Linked DNA regions of Hahella chejuensis KCTC 2396. The protein of the gene in region 1 interacts with the protein of each later gene in a pairwise test. Links are inferred from orthologs where the notes say so. Each region holds a gene or a part of one and is shown on either strand. Other genes may lie near its edges.

Region 1 (7,711 bases):
GTCCAGCGCATTCACCACCAGATCGCCATTGTTCGCCCAGGGGCTCGCGATGCGCTGTCCAAAAAACTCCTGCACCTGCACCCACAGACGGTCCGTCAGGATGTCCGTATCAGCGATGACGACAACGTTGATGTTATCGCTTTGGGACACCTCTGGCGCGACATGCCGGGTCACCGTCTTAGGCTCCGCAGGGGCGGCGTCTTCACCCTCAGCGGCGTCATTCGACTGCTCATCCTGCGCTGCCTCGTCTTTGACTTCTTCGGTCACCTCAATGCCTTCGGGAAATGCTGTTTTTGCCGGCCCTTCTATGCGCGCCGCCATGGCGTATTGCTCGCCGGAGGCTTTGAACTTCTCGAACAGGGACTCAGGGTTTTGCATATTGGCGAACGCGCTTTCTTCAATCGGCGCGGACTCGTCGCTGGAAGTCAGCAAAGGCTTGAAGCTCGTGGTCGCGCCTTCGACTTTTTCCAGGATTCCCGGCGTGGAGACGTTAATGCTCTCCAGCCCCGCCAGCATGATGTCGCTCTGGGTCATGCTGTCTTCCGCCAATCCCAATAACGCCAGATGACGCACCGGCGTACGCGCCTGACCTACGCCCACCACCATGCTGTTTTTGAAGTCCGCCAGCACTGAGTTCTCTTTCAGGCTGACGCCCCAGGCTTTCAATAATGGGTCCAACTGACTGCGCCGGGGCATGTTCGCCGCCATCATCGGCATACCAGGCTGATCCTGCTCTGCGTTGGGATCGACAAACACCAAGGCGCGACCGCCTTTCAACACAAACTGGTCAATCGCCAATTGCGCCTGCTGGGACAAGTCCTTCGGATGCACGATCATCAACACGTCCACATCCTCATCGACCGCGTCAAAATCCTCGGGCAGCCAGCGCACGTCGAACAGGTCCTCAATCTGCTGCATGACAATCCAGGCCGGTTGCTGGGATTGTTGGTACATATCGAAGCCGCCATTGATCTGCAGACTGGAAATGACGCCGACGACCGGCGGTTGCGCACGATCCAGGTTGTAGATCAGCTTGCTCAGTTCATACTCAAGAAACTGCTCTTTATTAGGCTGGAAGAAGGCGATGATTTCTTCTTTATCGCCAGCCTTGCCCACCAGTCCGAAAAAGACGTTATCGCCCGCCACACCGACGGGAATCGCCTGCAGACCTGCAGCGGTGGCTTCATCCTCTTCTTCCGAGAAGGGAACCGGATCAACTTTCTTCAAGATGATTTTCCCGTCACTGAGCTGCTCAAATTCTTCCAAAAGCTCCTGCACCCGACGCGCGTAGGCGCGTAACGCAGGCAGGTCCTTGGAGGCGCCTTCGGAGTAGTACACGGTCAGTTCTATGTCCTGGGACAGCCCGCCCAAAATAGAACGCGCGCCGTCAGACAGCGTGTACAGACTGTTTTCAGTAAGGTCCCAGCGGAACCCGCTCATGCCACGCTGCACCGCCAGATTGAATAGCGCCAGGGCGGCGATCACAACGATTACGACAATACCCGCTCGCTTCATGACGTCTCCTTAGTTTGATGCCGTACGCTTGACCAGATGCGCCGTGGCCCAGACGCCAAGCACAATAATCGAGCCGAAATAGAGCACGTCGCGCAGATCGATGACGCCTCGGGAAATGGCTTCGAAATGACGGAAGAAACTGAGGTCCGCCACCAGGTCCAGCACCTGATTCGGCGCCCAGGCGGAGAAGAAATCCTGCACCATGGGAAAACCTGACGCCACCAACAGAAAACAAACCACCAGGGTAAGAATAAAGGCGATAACCTGATTCTTGGTGGCGGCGGAGAACATCGAGCCCAGCGCCAGAAAGCCGCCCGCCATGAACCAGCTGCCGATATAGCCGGCCAGAATGGCGCCATTATCCGGGTCGCCCAGATAATTGACGGTAAACCAGAACGGCGTGGTCAGCGCCAGCGCCCCGGCCAGATATACCCAGGCCGCCATGAATTTGCCCAATACCCACACGAAAGGCTGCACGGGTAAGGTCAACAGCAATTCAATGGTGCCCGTGCTGCGCTCTTCCGCCCATAACCGCATAGTCAAAGCCGGCACCAGCACCACGAACAACCAGGGGATGTAGTTGAAAAAGGCTTCCAGATCCGCCTGCCCGCGCTCGAAAAAGTGGCCCAGATAAAAGGTGAATATGCCGCTTAGCACCAAAAATATGACCGTGAACAGGTACGCCAATGAGGTCGAGACGTAACTCAGCAGCTCACGTTTAAAGACTATGCCTACGCCGTTCATGCCGCCTCCATGGTCAGGCGGCGGAATACATCGTCCAGCCTGCCGCGTTCTACGTGAAGTTCCTCCACATCCCAGTTATGAGAGTGAATCAGTTGATTAACCGCATGCAAAGGCGCAGCGCCGGAACTTGCGTACAGCAGATAGGTCGCGTCATCCACTTGTTCCACTTCTCCAACCTCGGGCAGCGCCTCAAGCGCCGCCAGCGCAGCGTATGGCTGGGAGAAGCGTACAAATATCGCCTTGTGAAAACGGGACTGAGTGGCCAGTTCCGCTGGCGTACTGTTGGCGACGATGCGGCCTTTGGAAATAATCACCACGCGGGAACACAGCGCATCGACCTCCTCCAGTATGTGCGTGGATATCACCACGATCTTGTCTTTGGACAGGTTCTGAATCAGCTTGCGAACTTCGTGCTTCTGGTTAGGGTCCAGTCCGTCCGTAGGTTCGTCCAGAATCAGCACCTGCGGGTCATGAATCAACGCCTGCGCCAACCCGACGCGACGCTTAAAACCCTTGGACAACGTTTCAATCGGTTGTTGCATGACATGCTGAAGGGAAACCTGAGCGACCACCCGCTCTATGCGCTGTTGCAGCTGAGCTCCGCGCAGACCGCGGACCTTACCGATAAAACTCAGGAAGGCCGCCACGGTCATTTCCCCGTACAAGGGCGCGCCTTCCGGCAGGTAGCCCATAATTCGCTGGGCCTGTTGCGGCGCGTGAGCCACATCAACGCCCATCACGCTGACGGAACCGCCGCTGGGCTGCACATAGCCGGTAATCATCCGCATGGTGGTGGTTTTACCGGCGCCGTTGGGGCCTAAAAAGCCTAAAACTTCACCAGGAGCAATATCGAAAGAAATGCCGGATACGGCCTGAATATCGCCGTATTTCTTTTCCAGATTCTGAATTTTTATCATTGAAGGGTCTCGCGTTCGCTATATAAAGGAACGAGCGCCAAAGAGGCGGCGCATAAGTTGTTTAAAACACACCTTGCAACATTCCATTCGCCAATAATCCAGTCCTCACAACAGATTGAAGTTAAATGAAATGTGTGAAAGTTAAGCCGCAACAGGAGGACGCAAAGAAAAAGAAGAATAAGGAGTCACATCCCGCTTTGCAAGATTCCCATTTCGCTTCTACATTACATTGCAGAAAGTTTGCGCAAACCCAATCCTCGCGGAATATAGCCGCTGAAAATCAAGCATTTCCGAGCTTTGCCAGTCTATGGCGGAGTCGTTAAACTAGCGGGCACTTCGCCAGGGCTAAACGGTATTTTACATGCTCGGAATCACTTCTTTTTTCTTTAACCTGCTCCGCAAAATTCTATTTTTATGGGTCAGGACGGATGTTATCGGCAACGACGCCAAGCAGTTGGGACTGGACCCGGAAAAACCCGTGGTCTACGTTCTGCAGCACAGTTCGCTCAGCAGCCGGTTGGTGCTGGAGCAGGAGTGCCGCCTCGCCGGCCTGCCCTCCTCCCAGGCGCCGCTGACATTGCGAGACGCCGTTCTGTCGCGCAGCCACTTTTTCTTATATGAGAAACGCGGGCAAATGTTCCGGCGTCGCCATACGCCGACCATCACAGAACGACTGAAGCAGTTGGTCAGCGCAGCGCAAAAAGACCCCGGACTGGACGTGCAGATCGTGCCGGTCTCCCTGTTCTGGGGCCGAACGCCGGAGAAAGAGCGCTCCCTGTTCAAACTGATGCTGGCGGACACCTGGTCCATCGCTGGCCGTTTGCGCCAGTTCCTGACCATCGTGATCCACGGACGCAATACTTTTATTCAGTTCAGCAAGCCGATTTCCCTGCGCTATATCGTCGACGACACCCAGGACCCGCAACGCGCCAACCGTAAACTGGCGCGTCTGCTGCGCGTCCACTTCCGCCGCATGCGCCAGGCGGTGGTTGGTCCCGACCTGTCTCACCGTCGCACTTTGGTGTCCACGCTGATTCGCAGCCCGTCCGTCAAGGACGCAATTCGGGAAACCGCCAAAAAAGAAAACATCAGTCCACACAAAGCCAAAGAGCGGGCGCGGAAATACGCGGACGAAATCGCCTCCAACGTTTCCATCGCCGCGGTGCGTTTTCTCGACATCATTCTGACCTGGGTCTGGAACAAAATTTACAACGGCGTCACCATCAACAACATTGACGCCGTAAAAGAAGCCGCCAAGTCCAGCGCGGTGGTCTATGTGCCCTGTCACCGCAGCCACATCGACTACTTATTGCTCTCCTACGTGCTGTATCGCAATGGTTTGATGGTGCCCCATATCGCCGCCGGCATTAACCTGAACATGCCGGTGGTAGGGCCGATTCTGCGTCGGGGCGGCGCCTTCTTCATGCGCCGCAGCTTCAAAAACAACAAGCTGTACACCGCCGTGTTCAATGAATACATGCACTCCATGTTCACCCGCGGCCACCCCGTGGAGTATTTTGTAGAAGGCGGCCGCAGTCGCACCGGGCGTACATTACAGCCGAAAGCGGGCATGTTGATGATGACCGTGCGCAGCTATCTGCGGAACTACAAGAAGCCGATTACGTTCGTGCCGGTCTATATCGGATACGAGAAAATCCTGGAAGCGCGCTCTTATCTCGGCGAACTGCGCGGCAAGAAGAAAAAAGACGAAAACATCTTCGGCCTGTTCAAATCCCTGCGTAACCTGCGCAACTCCTTCGGACGGGTCAGCGTCAACTTCGGCGAGCCTTTCGCACTGTCCGACGTGCTCGACAAAGTACAGCCGCACTGGCGCGATCAGGCCTACGATCAGGAGCCGCGTCCCAAGTGGATGCCGCATATGATCGATGAGCTGGCGGAAATGGTCGCCACCCGCATCAACAATGCGGCGGCGCTCAACCCCATCAACATCGTCGCCACCCTGCTGCTGGCCACGCCTAAGCAGGCGATGGATCAAAAAATGCTCGCGGACCATTGCGACGCAGTGGTCTCACTGCTGCGCATGCACCCCTACAGTAACGAAATGAGCTTTCCAGAAGGCTGCGGGGCGGACTGGGTCAAATACACCGAAAGCATGGGACTGGCGCTGCGTCAGCATCAGAAGCTGGGGGACATCATCAGTCTGGAAGGCTCCAGCGCTATTCTGCTGACTTACTATCGCAATAATATTCTGCACTTCCTGGCGCTGCCCGCGCTGGTCGCCAGTCTGTTCCAGAACAACAGCACCATGGACCGCACCAAACTGGTGTGGCTGGTAAGCTCCATCTACCCCTACATCAAGTCGGAGCTGTTCCTGCGCTGGCACAAGGATGATGTGGACCCGGAAATCGAACGCTGGATCGAGACGTTGTGTGAAAGCAACCTGCTGCTGAAGGACAAGGACAACCTGTATCGCCCCATGGCCGGCTCCCGCGAATTCGTTCTGCTCAACGCGCTGGCGAAAACCATCATCCCGACTTTGGAGCGTTACTATATCGCCATCGCTATTCTGCGTCGTCATGGCAAAGGCGCGATCACCGCCAATGCGCTGGAGGAGCAGAGCACGTCTATGGCGGAACGCATGTCCATCCTGTATGGCCTCAACGCACCGGAGTTCTTTGATAAAGCCTTGTTCCGCAACTTCATCAACAATCTGAAAAGCAACGAAATCATTCAGGTGGATGAAGAAGGACATATCATTTACGACGAAGACCTCGACAATATCGCGGAAGACGCACGCCTGGTGCTGAATGCCGAGCTGCGCCAGAGTATTCTGCAAGTCGCCATTGAAACACAACCGACGCAGGCTCCCGCCGCCTGACGACATCTCGCCATCCCGGGCGCGCCTGTCTGCGCCCCGGGATCACTCCCCCTTCCTCCCACAGGGCGCGCCTCACCAACATATGCGCTCAATGACTGTTCTCCAGCATCCCATTGTGTTCCCAAAAACTAGCAATCGTTCACTGTTCAGGGTTTTTATCGGCGTATAATTTTTGGTTCATAACAAAAAGAAACGGCGCCAAACGGCGCAGGGAGAGTTAACGTGAGCATAAGCGCCTCTTCAGCGGTATTTGTACCAAACCATCTACGGGTCCTGGTGATTGACGATCACCAGCTGGTTATCGACGGCCTGCGCGTCGCCCTCACCGCCCAACAGGTTCCTATTGACCTAGTGAACGCCTTCAACTGTCAGGCGGCGCAGACCTTGCTGGAAACCGACCAAAGTTTTGACCTGATACTACTGGATCTTTCACTGCCCGACGGGCGCGGATTCAAATTTCTCCGCTACCTGACCTGTAAGCGTATTTATATCCCTGTGGCCATTCTTTCCGCCTCTGAAGATATCGAAGATGTGGAGCTGTCCCTGCGCAGCGGGGCCATCGGTTTTATCAGCAAGTCCTCCAGCGCCATGGAGATCAATCTGGCGATTCGTCAGATTCTCAACGGCAAACAATACGTGCCGAACTTCTATATCCATCGCAACCAAACGCCGGTTCAGGACAGTCAGTTGCGTCTCGACTCCATTACTCCCCGGCAAATGGAAGTGCTGCAATTGCTGGCCAAGGGGTTGCCCAACAAAAGGATCTGTTCGGAGCTAAGCTTGACGGAAGACACGGTGAAATCACACTTGAAGGCATTGTTCATGCACCTGAACGTACACAATCGGACGGAGTGCGTCAGCGTGGCGACGCGACTGCATCTGGTGGACGCCTGACGCGCATTTATTCCGCTGCGTTCTCAACCACGGCGCGAGCGGACTCCCGGCTCAGAATCAGATACAGACGCGCCGGTGTCACTGGCTTGGCGACGAAAATAATGCTGGGATAACGTCCGGCCTCCACCTGCAGCATTTCCACATCGGCGGAAATAATCACCGCGGGAATATCGCGCCCGCTTTGGCGGCGCAACGACAGCACCACGTCCAGCCCGGAAATGGCGCCGCCCAGGCGATAATCCGACAGAATCATATCCGGCGTCTCGTCATGCAGCCTGCCCATCGCAGTTCTGGCGTCAGCGAAAGCCTCCACTTGTACGCCCCAGGCGTCCAATAGCTGCCGCATAGCTTCCCGGCTGGGTTGATCGTCTTCCACCAGCCACACAGACATGCCGCCAAGGGTTCGGGTTTCCGGATAGGCTTCAGGCTGCGGCGCCACCAGGTTGGCGCGACCGCAGGCAATCGTGAAACTAAAATCCGCGCCGGCGCCGGGGGAAGACTTCACTGTCAATGCGCCGCCCAGCAGTCCCGCCAGTTGTCGTACGATCGCCAAGCCCAGACCAATGCCCGTGCGGGGTCTGCCTTCCTCATCGCCGCCCTGTTGAAACTCTTTAAATATGCGCTTGATGTCTCTGGAGGGAATGCCGACGCCATCGTCAACCACATGGATTTCAAGCACATTATTGAGCCTGCGGCAGTTAACCCGAATCGCTTTGGCGTCGGCATGCTGCAGCGCATTAGTGATCAAGTTGCGCAGCATGCGCTCCAGGAGAATTGGATCAGAATAGGCGACCAGCTCTTC
Region 2 (7,442 bases), 190 kb from region 1 along the record:
CACCGTAAGGCGTCTCAAGACGCCAAGCGCGGAAAGATATTCACCAAGCTGATCCGGGAAATTACCGTGGCGGCGAAGAATGGAGCATTGCCCGAAGACAACCCAAGGTTGCGCGCGGTCATTGATAAAGCCCTGACCGTGAATATGAAGAAGGACACTATTGAGAAAGCGATTCAGCGCGGCGCTGGCGGCGGCGATGACTCTAATTTTGACGAGCTGACCTACGAAGGTTACGGTCCTGGCGGCGTGGCTGTGTATGTTGAAGTCATGACTGACAACCGTAATCGCACCGTGGCGGAAGTGCGTCATGCATTCAGCAAGCATGGCGGCAACCTGGGCACAGATGGCTCCGTTGCATACTTGTTCAGCAAGACCGGCGTGATTCTATTTGCGCCAGACGTTGATGAAGATGCAGTCATGGAGGCGGCTCTGGAAGCGGGCGCTCAGGATGTCATCGCCAATGATGACGGCTCCGTGGAAGTGCAAACCTCTGCTGAAGATTTTATGGCCGTCAAAGACGCGCTGATGGCGGCGGGTCTGACGCCGGAGTCGGCGGATGTCTCCATGGTGCCGGCGACGATGGCGCCTTTGGATGTGGAAAACGGCGAAAAGGTCATGAAGCTCATCGAAATGCTGGAAGATCTGGATGACGTGCAGAATGTCTACAGTAATGCGGACATTCCTGATGAAGTACTGGAGAGCATGGGCGGTTAATTCGCGGCAGGCTTGATACAAGCTTCTCCTGAAAGGCGGCGTCAGCCGCCTTTTTTGTTGGCGCTGGCGCAATTTATTGTAGGCTTGCGTAATCTGGGCGGCTTATATAGAAATAAAACGGTTCTGACGGGCTAAGTGGCCAATTTATGTTGAAAGTGTTAGGTATAGATCCCGGTTCACGATTTACAGGGTATGGTGTGGTGGAGTGGGGCGGCGGCAAGCCGCGCTATGTCGCTAGCGGTTGTATCCGCGTCACCGGGGAGACACTGGCGGAGCGTTTGCGCTGTATTTACCTGGGGGTGACTCAGGTCGTCAGCATGTATGCGCCTGATGAGGCGGCGATCGAACAGGTGTTTATGGCTCGTAACGCGGATTCCGCCTTGAAACTGGGGCAGGCGCGAGGTGTGGCGATTCTGGCCATGGCGGAGCAGGGGTTGCAGGTGGCTGAGTACTCCGCCAAAAAGGTAAAGCAATCTGTCGTAGGTAAAGGGAATGCGGAAAAGTGGCAGGTGCAACATATGATGCAGGCGATGTTGGACTTACAGGCCAAGCCGCAGGCGGACGCGGCGGATGCATTGGCGATCGCTGTCTGTCATCTGCATACCCAGCAAAGCTTGATGCGTATTGGTTCGGTGTCAAGTAGTCGTCGCGGCCGGATGCGGTAGGCGTCTTTTGTTGTGTATTGGTCAATTGTTGGCCGCTTATGTCTGCATGTTAGGACTTTTATCGAGCTGCGCTCATTGAATATTTAGCTTATATATAAAGAAGAGGTTCCCCTTGATCGGAAGACTGGTTGGTAAGCTGGCGGAGAATCACCCACCCTTTGTGTTGTTGGACGTGAATGGCGTGGGATACGAAGTGGAGGTGCCTTTGTCTGCATTGGGCTATTTGCCCAAGTTGGGAGAATCCTGCTCTCTGTTCACCCATTTCGTCGTGCGTGAAGACGCGCAACTGTTATATGGATTTATCCGCCGCGAAGATCGCGAATTGTTTCGTCTGTTGCTGAAAGTCAATGGCGTGGGGCCAAAAATGGCGGTGGCGATTTTGTCTCACATGTCTCCGAACGAGTTTGTCGAGTGTGTCCGCGGCGATAATCTGACCCGTCTCACCAAGATGCCAGGCGTGGGTAAAAAGACCGCTGAAAGGCTGCTGATTGAAATGCGCGACCGGATCAAGGATTGGGGCGCAGGAGATCGTGAAACGGCGACGCCGGAGTTGCTGAGTCAGGCTGTGGGCGGGCATTCTCATTTGGAAGAAGCGGAAGCCGCTCTGCTGGCTTTGGGGTATAAACCGCAGGAAGCCAGTCGCGCGATTAATGCGGTTAATAAAGATGGTATGGGGCGGGATGAGCTGATCCGTCTGGCCTTGAAGGGGATGGTAAAAACCAAGTAGCCAAGCTATGATGCCCCCAACGTTTGACGCCAATAAAGACCTCAAAAATACCCCATGATCGAAGCAGATCGCATAATCTCGCCAAACGCCACTCTGCAGGAAGATTCCCAAGATCGAGCCATACGCCCTAAGAGGTTGGAAGACTACGTCGGCCAGCCTCAGGTGCGTGAGCAAATGGAGATCTTCATCAATGCTGCGCGTGGGCGTCAGGAAGCATTAGACCATACTTTGATATTCGGTCCTCCTGGGCTGGGTAAAACTACGCTGGCCAATATCATCGCCAATGAAATGGACGTTTCCATCAAAACCACTTCAGGTCCTGTTCTGGAAAAGGCTGGCGATCTTGCCGCGCTGCTGACGAACCTTGAGCCGAAGGACGTGCTGTTCATCGATGAAATTCATCGGCTCAGTGCGGCGGTTGAGGAAGTGTTATACCCGGCGATGGAAGACTATCAGTTGGACATCATGATCGGGGAAGGGCCGGCGGCGCGTTCCATCAAGCTGGATTTACCTCCGTTTACCCTGGTGGGCGCCACCACTCGCGCGGGGCTGCTGACCTCGCCGTTGCGAGACCGCTTCGGAATAGTGCAGCGATTGGAGTTTTACTCTGTTGAGGACTTGCGCCATATCGTTGCTCGCTCGGCTAGTCTGCTCGGCGTTTCTATTGATGACGGCGGCGCGCATGAAATCGCCAGACGCTCGAGGGGAACGCCTCGTATCGCTAACCGCTTGTTGCGGCGGGTGCGCGATTACGCTGAAGTAAAAGCGGACGGCGCCATCACCAATGAGGTAGCGGACAAAGCTCTTAACATGCTGAATGTGGATCTGCACGGCTTTGATCACATGGATCGTCGTTTATTGCTGGCCGTGATGGAGAAGTTCGATGGCGGCCCGGTTGGAGTGGAAAGTCTGGCCGCCGCTATCGGTGAAGAGAAAGGCACTATCGAGGATGTGGTCGAGCCATATCTGATTCAGCAGGGTTTCCTAATGCGCACACCGCGCGGCAGAGTGGCGACTCAGGCGGCGTACAATCACTTCGGATTGACCATGCCGGAGTAGTGATGACAAGGCTTTTGGCGAAATTTTATTAAGGGAATTTAATGACTTCCGGCTCGTTTGTGTGGCCCGTTCGAGTATATATTGAAGACACTGACGCTGGCGGTATCGTTTTTTACGCCAATTATCTGCGTTTTATGGAAAGAGCTCGCACCGAGTTCATCCGGTCTCTTGGGTTCCCCAGGCTGGAGACGGTGGATCTTGACGCCCAGTTCGTCGTGCATAGTCTTGCGCTGCAATATCACAGCCCTGCACGACTGGATGACGAAGTGGCGGTGAGCGCCAACATTGTCAAACTGGGGCGCACCTACATGGAATTTGAGCAGAACATCACTCGAGGCGATAAGGCGGAACTGCTGGTCTCGGGTAGAGTCAAAGTCGCCTGCATCGATAAAGTCAGCTTTAAGCCCAGGTCAATCCCAGGAAATTTGGCCTCGGCGCTGCAAACAGGTATAAACGTTTAGTTTTTGCGGCTCCGCTATGAAAGGTGGCGGCCCGCCCACGATAAAAACAGCAATAGGAGTCCTATAAGTGGAGGATAAACTTTCAATTTGGGCGCTGATCAGCAACGCCAGCTTTTTGGTGCAGATTGTCATGCTGATCCTGCTCGCAGCCTCGATTGTCTCCTGGATGATTATCTTCCAGCGCGCCAGAATTTTTGGCCTGGCTCGCAGGGCGACCACCAAATTTGAAGAGCGTTTCTGGTCTGGTATGGATCTCAATCAGCTCTACCGCGAATCCAGCGCCGCACCAAACCCCAATAGCGGCATGGAGCAGATTTTCCGCTCCGGTTTCAAAGAGTTTTCTCGTTTACGTCAGCAAGCCGGCGTTGATCCTGATGCGGTGATGGAAGGCACGCAGCGTTCCATGCGCGTCGCTATGTCCAGAGAGATGGATCGGCTTGAAGCGCACTTGCCGTTTTTGGCTACAGTGGGTTCAACGACTCCCTACATTGGGCTGTTCGGCACAGTATGGGGAATTATGAATTCCTTTCGCGGGTTGGCGCACCTTCAGCAAGCCACCATTTCCACGGTGGCTCCAGGTATTTCTGAGGCGCTGATCGCGACGGCAATGGGGCTCTTCGCCGCTATTCCGGCGGTAATCGCTTACAACCGGTACTCGGCCAGAAGCGAGAGTCTCGCCAATTCCTTTCAGACTTTTGCGGAAGAGTTTTCCAGCATCCTGCATCGCAGAGTTCACGCAAAGTCCTCTTAAAAGGAGAACCAATCCTTGGATTTTACCCGCGTAAAGAAAAAGCAGATGGCGGAAATCAACGTCGTTCCCTATATCGACGTCATGCTGGTGTTGCTGGTCATTTTTATGATCACTGCGCCCATGTTGATGCAGGGAGTGAATGTGGATTTGCCGCAGACGGAGTCGGAAGCGTTGCAGATCTCGCCCGAGACGCCGCCTCTAGTGGTGTCGGTGGATGCATTTGGCGCCTATTTTGTTGAAGTCGGCGACGATCGCTCCAAGCCCATGCCGCTGGATGATGTGGTGAAACGGGTAAGTCTGGTGCGGGAGACCAACAAGGCGGTAATGGTCCTGGTGCGAGGCGATCGTAACGTACCTTACGGAACGATAGTGGGGCTGATGGCGGCGTTGAAGGACGCCGGCGTGGCGAACGTCGGGCTGATTACAGAGAAGCCTTAAGCTGTTATGGGTGAAAGATAAGCTGTGAAGGATAGCTCCGGTAATCAACCAAAAAGCGGATACATCGGTCCGGCGCTGTTTTCCGTCATCTTGCACGTGGGTATTGCGGGGCTCGCGTTTCTGGGCTGGTCTGCGCATACGCCGCCAACTCCCGTTATTCCTCATATGCAGGCGGTGGTGATTGACGCTGATGCGTTGAAACAAATGACTAAGCCTGAGCCTAGGCCCGCGGTCAAAAAAGAAGAGCCGAAGCGGGAAGAAGAGCAGCAAAAGAAGCGGCAGGAACAGGAAAAGCAACGTCAGGAAGAGTTGAAGCGGCAAGAGCAGGCGAAGCAGGAAGCTGAGCGTAAGGCTGCAGCGGAAAAAAAGCGTGAACAAGAAGCGATTGCGCTGAAGAAAAAGCAGGAGGAAGAGCGCAAGAAGAAAGAGGAAGAAAAGCGCCAGGTAGAGGAAAAGCGTAAGGCCGAAGAGAAAAAACAGGCGGAAGAAGAGCGTAAAAAGAAAGAAGCTGAACGTAAGAAAAAAGAGGAAGAGAAGCGTCTGGCTGAGCAAAAGCAAAAAGAGCTTGAGCGTCAGATGAAGGAAGCGCGCGAGAAGAAGCGCCAGGAAGAATTGAAAAAAGCAGAAGAGCTGAAGATGGCTCAGGAAGCGGCGGAGTACGAGCGTCGCTTGCAGGAGCAGCTCGAGGCGGAGAGCGCCGCTCAGCGGCAACAGCGCGAACTAACGGAAGTTGAGAAGTACAGAGCGCTGATATATTCAGCCGTGACTCAGGCTTGGCTGCAGCCCCCAGGAGAAATTAAAGGTTTAAAAGCAGAACTGCAGTTGCAATTGTTGCCGACAGGGGAGCTCTTGTCCGTGAAAGTTGTAAAGTCCAGCGGTAACAGTGCTTTTGATCAGTCGGCGATCAGCGCCGCCAATGCAGTAAGAAAATATTCTGTGCCTTCTGATCCCGGTTTATTTAATCGGGAATTTAGAAACGTAACCTTTATTTTTAATCCCAAATAAAAATCACTGCCTATTTGTAAGTGTTCCAATGAAAAAACAAATTTTTTTTACACTGATTTTATTGATAAGCGGGCTGGCGCGAGCTGACCTGGTTATTGAAATTGATAAAGGAAGCCGGGCTGCCATACCCGTAGCGGTGGTCCCGTTCGCCAATGAGTCAGGGCAACCGCTGGCGGAAGATATCGGGCAAATTTTTACTGAGGATTTAAAGCGTTCCGGAGATATAGAACCTTTGGATCGCACCAAAATGGTAAGTATTCCCAGTAAAGCTGAGGAAATTTATTTTCGCGATTGGGGGTTGCTGGGACAGCGTTACCTGTTGGTTGGCGGAGTGCAATACGATGCGCCATCGCAAGTCTATAAGGTGCGATATGAGCTCTATAACGTTCAGTCGCAACAGCGCGTAATCGGTAAAATCATCAGTGGGAAAAGTGAGAAGCTGAGAGATATGGGGCACGCCATTGCGGATGCCGTATACGAAGCGGTGACAGGGATTCGCGGCGTGTTTTCCACGCGTATCGCCTACGTCACTCTGGAGAAGAGCGGCGCTAAGAATATTTACAGGTTGGAAGTGGCGGACGCCGATGGCCGTCGTTCGACGGAGCTTCTGAAAAGATCCATGCCCATCATTTCACCGGCTTGGTCCCCTGATGGGAAAAAACTGGCTTATGTTTCTTTTGAATCCCAGCGTCCAGCTATTTATGTGCAGGATGTCGACACTGGTACACGCACGCAGGTCACCTCCTTTAAGGGGTTGAACAGCGCGCCCACCTGGTCTCCCGATGGAACTAAATTGGCGGTGACGTTGTCGAAAGACGGCAACGCCGAACTTTATGTGTTGGATCTGCGTAATAACTCCCTCAAGCGACTGACCAATCACTGGGCGATCGATACCGAGGCTTCCTGGTCTCCAGACGGCAGAACTATTGCGTTTACTTCGGATCGCGGCGGCGGCCCGCAAATCTACTTGGTGGATGCTTCTGGAGGTTCTCCCCGCAGGCTGACTTTCGAAGGGCGCTATAATTCACGTCCTCGTTTTAGCGTTGACGGCAAGAAGGTCTATTATGTTCATCAACGTGACGGTTCATTCAATGTGGCGTCACTGGATTTGGAGTCAGGACAGGATCAGATTTTGACGCAAACCGAAATGGATGAATCTCCAAGTGTCGCGCCCAATGGAAGTATGATAATTTATGCAACCCAGAAAAACGGTAAGGGCGTATTGGCGGTTGTAGGAGTGAACTCCGGATCGAAGTATACCCTGCCGGCCCAGTTTGGCGACGTGCGGGAACCGGCCTGGTCCCCGTATATTTCAAGATAAAACAAGCTAAGTATGTAAGGAAAAGCTATGAATGTACTGAGTATTCGTAATATTTTCGCGCTGGTGTTGGTCTCTTTTATTGCAGCCGGTTGTACTTCAACCGATACCAGACCAGACGAAACTGTTGGCGTAGTTGATCAAGACGGCGCTGACGCAGGCGGCGTTGGTCTGGGCAATGGTTCTGGTTTGTCTGAAGAAGAGTTGGCTGAGCAGCAGCGTCTGGCTGAGCAAAACGCAATGACCGCAGAGCAAGATGCGCTGCGTGAAGTGCGCGTATTCTACTTCGATTTCGACAAAACTA

The links.
Region 2: the proteins of plsB (region 1) and ybgC interact in binary tests that used the Escherichia coli proteins (3 or more experiments, as listed by UniProt). The link is inferred for Hahella chejuensis KCTC 2396 from one-to-one orthologs.

What each region holds. Positions count from the first base shown.
Region 1 is NC_007645.1:5,238,718-5,246,428, forward strand. The notes cover bases 3,174-6,276. They hold plsB (glycerol-3-phosphate 1-O-acyltransferase PlsB), read left to right. Parts: upstream 3,174-3,537; coding sequence 3,538-6,015; downstream 6,016-6,276. Other genes in these bases: HCH_RS22845 (ABC transporter ATP-binding protein), read right to left, coding at 3,174-3,176; HCH_RS22855 (response regulator), read left to right, coding at 6,238-6,276. In the rest of the region: HCH_RS22835 (GldG family protein), read right to left, coding at 1-1,515; HCH_RS22840 (ABC transporter permease), read right to left, coding at 1,525-2,259; more of HCH_RS22845, read right to left, coding at 2,256-3,173; more of HCH_RS22855, read left to right, coding at 6,277-6,909; HCH_RS22860 (hybrid sensor histidine kinase/response regulator), read right to left, coding at 6,917-7,711. UniProt on the Escherichia coli protein: Catalyzes the transfer of an acyl group from acyl-ACP to glycerol-3-phosphate (G3P) to form lysophosphatidic acid (LPA). This enzyme can utilize either acyl-CoA or acyl-ACP as the fatty acyl donor.
Region 2 is NC_007645.1:5,048,685-5,056,126, reverse strand. The notes cover bases 2,083-4,916. They hold ybgC (tol-pal system-associated acyl-CoA thioesterase), read left to right. Parts: upstream 2,083-3,206; coding sequence 3,207-3,626; downstream 3,627-4,916. Other genes in these bases: tolA (cell envelope integrity protein TolA), read left to right, coding at 4,840-4,916; tolR (protein TolR), read left to right, coding at 4,393-4,815; tolQ (protein TolQ), read left to right, coding at 3,694-4,377; ruvB (Holliday junction branch migration DNA helicase RuvB), read left to right, coding at 2,161-3,165; ruvA (Holliday junction branch migration protein RuvA), read left to right, coding at 2,083-2,106. Outside these bases: HCH_RS22100 (YebC/PmpR family DNA-binding transcriptional regulator), read left to right, coding at 1-714; crossover junction endodeoxyribonuclease RuvC, read left to right, coding at 861-1,379; more of ruvA, read left to right, coding at 1,492-2,082; more of tolA, read left to right, coding at 4,917-5,820; Tol-Pal system beta propeller repeat protein TolB, read left to right, coding at 5,849-7,141; peptidoglycan-associated lipoprotein Pal, read left to right, coding at 7,169-7,442.